DNA from 2 places in the Thioalkalivibrio versutus genome. Region 1 is predicted to be linked to the other one. Evidence: riboswitches for the same ligand, from Rfam matches in the RefSeq annotation. Region 1 holds a riboswitch; the other holds the start of a gene.

The links. Region 1 has a riboswitch for cobalamin ahead of bluB (5,6-dimethylbenzimidazole synthase). Riboswitches for the same ligand answer to the same signal wherever they lie in the genome.
Region 2: it holds a riboswitch for cobalamin, as region 1 does, so the genes downstream of both, TVD_RS04770 (porin) here and bluB (5,6-dimethylbenzimidazole synthase) in region 1, are expected to answer to the same signal.

The regions. Positions count from the first base shown of each region.
Region 1 is NZ_CP011367.1:1,531,673-1,535,722, reverse strand. Features, by position in the region: gene TVD_RS07110 (FecCD family ABC transporter permease) at 1-682, opposite strand, end outside; gene TVD_RS07105 (cobalamin-binding protein) at 822-1,730, opposite strand; cobalamin riboswitch at 1,879-2,141, shown strand; gene bluB (5,6-dimethylbenzimidazole synthase) at 2,237-3,010, shown strand; gene cbiB (adenosylcobinamide-phosphate synthase CbiB) at 3,007-3,909, shown strand; gene cobD (threonine-phosphate decarboxylase CobD) at 3,920-4,050, shown strand, end outside.
Region 2 is NZ_CP011367.1:1,003,008-1,007,057, forward strand. Features, by position in the region: gene TVD_RS04755 (cobalamin biosynthesis protein) at 1-170, shown strand, start outside; gene cobM (precorrin-4 C(11)-methyltransferase) at 167-931, shown strand; gene TVD_RS04765 (cytochrome c) at 1,200-1,763, opposite strand; gene TVD_RS04770 (porin) at 1,798-2,913, opposite strand; cobalamin riboswitch at 3,095-3,329, opposite strand; gene TVD_RS04780 (cytochrome-c peroxidase) at 3,541-4,050, shown strand, end outside.

The DNA of each region.
Region 1 (4,050 bases):
GGCGTACGGCCACTCCGAGGGCCGCGGCCTGCATGGGCCCGCGCGCCAGGACGTTCAGGGTGCGGCCAAATGGCAGGGCGAGCAGGGCCACGACCACGAGTACGCCCCAGGCCGGGTAGGGGTTGCGGGCATGGGAGACGTCGCCCATCAGCCAGTACAGCATGCCCGGGAGCTCCGCGGTGGGGCTGACCGCGAGGATGAAACTGATCATCGCGCCCCAGCCGGCGGCCACCACGACACCGGTCAGCAGCAGGCGGGTCGGGGTCCAGCTGCCCGTGCCATGGGCCAGGCCGAACACCAGAATGGTGGACAGCAGGGCGCCCACGAAGGCCGCGGCCGAGACCGAGAACATGGACAGCCCCGCGAGCATCGCCAGCAAGGCGCCCACCGAGGCACCGCCGGAGAGCCCCAGCACGTAGGGATCGGCCAGTGGATTGCGTAGCAGGACCTGCATCAGCGCTCCGGCCAGGCCCAGCAGCCCGCCGGCGGCGAACGCGGCCAGCGCGCGCGGCAGGCGCAGATCCAGTACCAGGGTGCTGTGCAGTCGCGAGGCCTCGCCGAAGAAGACACTCAGCAGGTCAGGGAAGGGAATCTGCACGCTGCCGTAGGCCAGTGCCACCAGGACGGAGAGCACAGACGCGGGCAACAGCACGCCCAGGGCCAGGAGGAACGAACGGGTCAAGCGGTAGCCCTCCGCTCCAGGCGGGCGAAGCGGTAGGTTGCCGGAACGGCGGGAGCGCTGCCTTCAGCGCACGTACAACGCTCCTTCATTGGTGTCCCGCGATATCCTTTCCGAGAGACTGCGAGGCGGATCGTCATGGTCATGGGGCGGGACGGCGTGCGCGGGCGCGTTCGAGTTCTTCGCACATCAGGGCGGTGCCTTCCGCGATGCGTCCGGTATGGCGTTGCAGGAGCGAAGGGGGAATGAAGAACAGATTGTCGCGCTGGACCGCGGTCATGTCCTCCCATTGGCCCCAGGCGACCACCCAGTCGGGGCGATCCTCGCCCATGCCGCCGCCGATGATGACCTCGGGGTCGGCATCCAGTACGGCTTCGCGGCCAATGCGTGGCACCAGGCGGTCGAGATCGCCGAACACGTTCACGCCGCCACAGACGGCAATGGCCTCGGCGATCAGGTGGTCGTCATTGACCGTCATCAACGGTTGCTCCCACACCTGATAGAACACGCGAATCGGGTCCCGGTCGCCGTACGTGGCGCGGAGCGCGTCCATTCGGCCCAGGAAGTCCTCTGCCGCGGCCTCGCCCTGGTCATGCGTGCCGGCGAGCGTGGCCATGCGCCGCATGCTCGAGGCCACACCCTCGAAGCTGCGCGGTTCCGATTCATACACCGGCAGTCCCAGTTCGCGCAGGCGTTCGACCTGGGAGGCGGAGTTGCCGCTCTTCCACGCGATCACCAGATCGGGGTCCCTTTCCAGTACCCGTTCCAGGTCAATCCGGCTGTAGCCGCCAATCCGCGGGATGGCCTCCGCCTCGGGCGGATAATCGCTGTACTGCGTTGCGCCCACGATGCGGTCCCCCGCACCGACGGCGAACAGCACCTCGGTGATGTGCGGCGCCAGGCTGACGATGCGCTCGGCAGGCTGCTCCAGATGGACCTCGCGGCCATCGTCGTCGGTGACCGTGATTGAGTCCGCCATTGCGATCAGCGGGGTTGAGAGCACGCCCAGGAGGCAAGCGAGCAGTGGGGTTCGGGAAGTCCAAAATTGCATGATTTTACAGTCGCATTGGATTGGTTGTTCAAGCGCCTTCGAGCCGGCTGGAGAGCCGCCACCTGGCGCTGGACTAGCGGGGCATCATAGCAGCAAGCCTGGGGCGCCTCGGAGCGTCAATTGGTCGGCAGTGGGCTTGCCGCGTATGATTGGCGGCTTGCTACCAGGTGCCCGGGCGACTGATCGCGCGGGTTAAACGGGAAGTCGGTGCAGGCGCGAGATCCTCCGCAGCCCCATTCCGACGCTGCCCCCGCAACGGTAAGCGAGTGGGTTCGAGGGGTGCTTCCGCAGGCCGCTCGGACCTCGACAAGTCGAAAGCCACTGGGCCGAACGCGGCCCGGGAAGGCGACTTGCCGCCCCGGGTTGCCGGGGCCTCGCGAGCCCGGAGACCGGCCTGGACGATGTTTCTGCGACCGCGCGGTGGGCGAGGGTCGGTAGGTGCGGGCCCCCTGTGGCCGCACCCCGATCCCTCTGCATCCGCGTCGTGTCCCCCTGACGGTAAGCCGATGCAGTCCGAGTTGCCCGCCAATGAGAACCCTTCCTGCCCGGCCGCTGATGCCCAGGGTTCGGGATTTGCCCAAGATGAGCTTGCGGCCGTCTATCGCGTGATCGCGGAACGCCGGGATATGCGCCATTTTCGGCCGGACCCGGTCGATCCAGCGGTGTTGCGGCGGCTGCTGGAGGCGGCGCATCGCGCGCCGAGCGTCGGCTACATGCAGCCCTGGCGCTTCCTGCGCATTACCGACCCGGCGGTGCGCGAGGCGCTCCACGCCCACGCGGCGGATGAACAGGCGCGCACCGCCGAGGCCTGTGGCGAGCGCGCGGCGGAGGTGCATCGCTTGAAGCTGGAGGGCATCCGCGAGGCGGGCGAGTTACTGGTCGTGGCCCTGACCGATGGCCGCGAACGCTACGTGCTGGGCCGGCGGACGCTCCCCGAGATGGACCTCTGTTCGGCCGCGTGTGCGATCCAGAACCTGTGGCTGGCCGCCCGCGCCGAGGGCCTGGGCATGGGCTGGGTCTCCCTGTTCGATCCGGACTGGCTGGCCAATCGGCTGGACATGCCCGAAGGCGGGTACCCGATCGCGGTGCTGTGCCTGGGGCATGTGGAGCGCTTCTATGACCGGCCGATGCTGGAGACGGCGGGTTGGGATACCCGGCGCCCCCTGGAAGACCTGGTCTTCCAGGATCGCTGGGGTGCGCCGTGCGAACTGGCCTTGCCCACGGTTGTGCGGGAATCCGCCGCGCGTCCGGATGGGCCATCCGGGGGTGGCGACACATGAGTACCTTTCTGATCTTGATCGGCGCCCTGATCCTGGACCGACTGTTTGGCGACCCACGGCGGTTCCATCCGCTGGCCGGATTCGGCCAGCTCGCGGCCTGGGCCGAATCCCGCTGGCATGCGCCCAGTCGTGTACGCGGAGCGCTCCTTCTCGCGGCGCTGGTCCTGCCCTGGGTGGCGCTGGCCGCACTGGGCGCCTCGCTGGCCTGGGGCTGGGTTCTGACGCTGGCGATCCTCACGCTGGCAATTGGCTGGCGCAGCCTGGACGAGCATGCGGAGGTGGTGGCCGAGGCCCTGGAAAAGGATGACCTGTCTGGGGCGCGCACCGGTGTCGGCATGCTGGTCAGTCGCGACACGGCGGCCCTGGACGCGCGCGGGGTGAGCGGCGCGACCATCGAGTCGGTGCTGGAGAACGGCAACGACGCGCTGTTCGCCACGATCTTCTGGTTTCTGGTGGCTGGCGCGCCGGGCGTGGTGGCCTATCGGCTGGTGAACACGCTGGACGCGATGTGGGGCTATCGCAATGACCGTTTTCGCTCGTTTGGCTGGGCTGCCGCGCGCCTGGACGATGCGATGAACCTGATCCCGGCCCGCCTGACGGCGCTGGGCTATGCCCTGGCCGGGCGCGGCCGGGACGCGCTGCAGTGCTGGCGCGAGCAGGCCGCCGGCTGGAAGAGCCCGAATGCGGGTCCGGTGATGGCGGCGGGGGCGGGTGCGCTGGGTGTGGTCCTGGGGGGAGCGGCACCCTATGGCGGGCAGCGCGAGTGGCGACCCCGCCTGGGGATGGGCCGCATGCCCGACGCGGCAGGCATTCGCCAGGCGGTTGAGCTGCTGGATCGTGCGCTGGCCATCTGGATGGCCTTCATTGTGGCCGGGGTGATTGTCGTTGTCCTGTTCTGAGGCCCAATCGATGCAGACGCCGGAGCCGCAGGTACTGATCCAGGTGCACGGGGGCGGTATCCGTCAGGCGGCTGCGCGCTACGGGATCCCCGAGGCCGACTGGCTGGATCTCTCCACGGGCATCAACCCGCATGGCTACCC
Region 2 (4,050 bases), 530 kb from region 1:
AGTCGGCGCGGGCGCGTACAACCGCCGGGGTCGGGTCGGTGGCCGAGGCGGCGGCGCTGGCGGCGGCCGGCGAGGGCGCGCGTCTGCTGCTGCCGCGGCGTCTGTCCGCGCGGGCCAGTTGCGCGGTGGCCCGGGTCGATACTCATCACGTATTCAAGGAGTCATTATGACGGTTCATTTTGTCGGGGCGGGCCCGGGCGCGCCGGATCTGCTGACGCTGCGCGGGCGGGATCGTATCGCGGCCTGTCCGGTATGCCTGTACGCGGGATCGCTGGTGCCGGAGGCGGTGCTGGAGCATGCTCCGGAAGGCGCGCACATCGTGAATACCGCGCCGCTGACGCTGGACGCGATCATGGACGAGATTCAGCGCGCCCACGCGGCGGGTCAGGACGTGGCGCGACTGCACTCCGGGGACCTGTCGGTGTACAGCGCGCTGGGCGAGCAGATCCGCCGTCTGGAGGCGGCCGGGATCGATTACACGATTACCCCGGGGGTCCCGGCATTCTCCGCTGCGGCCGCGACCCTGGGGCGCGAGCTGACCGTGCCGGAGGTGGCGCAGTCGGTGGTGCTGACGCGGACGCCGGGGCGGGCCTCGTCGATGCCGGAACGCGAACGGCTGGCGGCCTTCGCTGCGACCGGGGCAACCCTGGCGATCCACCTGTCCCTGCACAATATCGAGGCCGTGGTCGCGGACCTGCGTCCGCACTATGGCTGTGACTGTCCGGTGGCGATCGTCTTCCGTGCCAGCTGGCCGGACGAGAAGGTGGTGCGGGGCTCGCTGGGCAATATCGTGGAGCGGGCAACGCAGCTGACCACGCGGCGCTCGGCGCTGATCCTGGTGGGGCCGGCGCTGGATCCGGGGGATTTCCGCGATAGTGCCCTGTACGACCCGGCGCATGTGCGGCGTTATCGCGGCATGGACAACGACTGATCGTCGGGTACCCAGTCAAGGGCCTGATTAGCACTGAAGCTCTGCAGAGGTCCCTTTCCCCCAGCGCAACCCGCAGCCCTGCAGGAGCGCGCTTGTGCGCGAATGCGGCGCTTGCCGAAGCCCGCCGCCGTGTTCGCGGGCAAGGCCGTTTCGGCATATGAAGCGCGCGGTGGATTCGTGCTAATCAGGATCAGGAAAGGGGCCGCCGGAAACGGGGCGTGCTCTGCCCCGGAAAAGGGGCTCGGGGGACGCCCCGTTTCCGCGTGGTTCAGCGGCGGCGGTAATTGTCGTGGCAGGCGAGGCACTGGTGGCGCACGCTGTTCAGGGCCTTGGTGGCGCGCAGTTGGAAGGCCTCGTCCGCCAGGTCGTCGGCCGTCTCCACCTTCCGCTGCAGCCGTTCGGCGGCCTGGCGGTAGGACGCCTTGTACTCGGCGAAGTCTGGGTCCGCCCAGGCCGCGGGCAGGGCTCCTGGGTCGCCGTCCCGCGCTGGTGTCTCGCGGTCGAACCAGGTTTCGATGTCGGCGGCCCGCCGTGCCAGCTCGTCGGCCAGATCGGGCAGACGCTCGGCGAACGGCGCGTCATAGCGCAGGATCTGCTCGATGCTGCGGTAGGTGGCCGAGGTGCCCCGCATGCTCTGCTGGCGGAAGCGCTGGAAGGCCTCGGTGGCGTCCACGCTGGCCGGGTCGTCCAGGGTTTCTTCGTAGCCTTCGCCCCAGGGGCCCGGCATCGGGACGGTGATCTCTTCGGCGCCCGTGGTCCCCGCCGATGCGAGCAGCAGGGCCAGCGGGAGGCCGGTCGTCAGCGACCGCCGGATGGATTTCGTTCGATTCATGGTGGCTCTCCCTGTTCGCGTCAGCCGTGGCGTGTCAGAAGCGGAACTGGTGCTGCAGGTGCAGTTCCCAGTCCGAGCGGTCGGCGTCGCGGTCCAGCCACATGAGCTGGGTCTTTTGCCGCTGGCCCCGGTGGTACCAGTTGAGCCCGGCGCCCCATTCGCGCTGCCAGCGCTCGTCGCCTTCCAGGTCGTCGCCGGCGTCGTGGCGCAGCACCGCGTGGCGCGCGGCCACCTCCAACCCGTCCACCGGCAGCGACTGCGCGAGTTCGAGCTCGGCACCGAGGTCGTGATAGGACGACGCATGGTTCGGGGAGACGTCGCGGCGGAACGCGGCCAGCGAGAGCGAGGTGTGGCCGAACTTGATCACCGCGTCGGCGGTGGCGGTGACCCAGTCGGCCCGCTGGCGGTCCACCGTATCTTCCAGTCCGCGGCTCCAGTCGCGCAGGTGGTTGCGGTCCGCTGCCTGAAGGCCGGCGCCCAGCGCCACGGTGCGCTCCACGGCGCGGCCGAGGGTAGTGTTGTCGCGCGGGATCTCGCCGACCGGTGCCCAGGCCCCGCGGGCACTGAACAGGTGGCCGGAGGTGGCGGGGCGGTCGTTACGCTGGTCCAGACGGCCACGGCCGTCGAACACCCCGGCGGCCCAGGCCCAGGCTTCGCCGTCACCGCCCAGTAGGGTCACGCCGGTATCGCGCCCGGCGGGGACCTCGAACTGGTTGCCCGGCACGCTGAGTTCGGTAAACAGGCGGTTGGGTCCGCCGATGTCGCGCGGCATTCCGAAGGGTACGGTGAACTGGCCGAGGCGCAGGCCCAGATTGTCGCGGAACGCGTACTGCATCCAGATGTCGCGCATCGAGAGTTCGCCGCTGCTGAAATCCGGCTGCAGGCGAAAGCGAAGATCCGGGTGGAACAGAGTCCCCTGGGTGTCCAGCCAAGCGCGGCGGAAGTCGAACTCGCTAGTGGAACCGTCCGGGGCACGGGCGTAGCTGTAGCGGCCCTGGATCAGCGGATCCAGTGTCACCTGCAGGCCGTCTTCCGCGTCGCCGAACTCGAAGTTGGCCTGAGCCGGAGCGATGCTCGCGGCCGTCATCAGATACAGGGTGGCCAGGACCGGGATGGCATGTCGCCCCGGTCGGAGATGGGTATCGTTCATTGTTGTGGTGCTCCCCTAAGGAAACACATGACCCATGTGCCCGTTCGCGCACATGGGTCATGTGTTTCCCTGGCGCGCGACCCCGCACGCCGTGGATGAAACGACGCCACAGGATGGGCTGGGAGCAGGGGAGGGCCGATCGATGAGCACGCCGGTCCTGGCCCGCCCGGCCGCCCACCGCGGCGTCGGTGTCCTCCAGGCCGGTCTCCGGACTCGCAGAGTGGATGCGCGCTGCATCCAGATGCGGATCGCCTTCCCGCGGGCATCCTGGGGATGCGCCGCAGTGGCATTGGATCCGCCCAACTCCGCCTACCGTTGCGGGGGCAGTGCCGGGCTTGCGAACGAGAGTTCGCGCACCGGCTTCCCGATTATCCCCGGCCAAAACAGGCCGGGGCACCTGAAGTCAAGGCGGACCCTACGGTGCCTCCGTTTGAGGGTCAAGGGCGCGTTGAGGCGGGATGGCGGGGGTATCCTTTGATCTGGATCAACGGAACGCTCGTTTTTGATCGCGTCCGGTTTTCCGCGTCGATAGGGTGGGTTTCATGGGATCTGGACCGAGTCTATATCGGTCCGCCCTGATGTTCCCCTTCAAGGAGACCTGCCATGAAGACACTTTCCGGATTCCGCATGACGGCGATCGCCGCCTGTGCGGCGATCGCGTTCGGGGCCTCGGCGCCTGCGCTGGCCGATACGGACTATTCGCAGTACCGCGACGTATTCGAGCCGCTGCCGGCGCTGCCGCCGATCCCGGCGGACAACTCGATGACGAAAGAGAAGATCGAGCTGGGCAAGATGCTGTTCTTCGAACCGCGCATCTCGAGCTCCGGCGTGATCTCCTGCGCTACTTGCCACAACCCGGCACTGGGCTGGGCGGATCGTATCCCGCGCGCGGTGGGCCACGATGGCCAGGTCGGCGAGCGCAACACCCCGACCGTGCTGAACTCTGGCTTCTTCACGGCGCAGTTCTGGGATGGCCGCGAGGATGACCTGGAAGGCCAGGCGCTGGGCCCGATCCAGGATGCGATCGAGATGGCGATGCCGCTGGAGGACGCAATCGAGCGTCTGGAAGAGTTCAACGAGTACCAGGAGAAGTTCCAGGCCGCCTATCCGGACTATGACGGTGACAACGTGATCAAT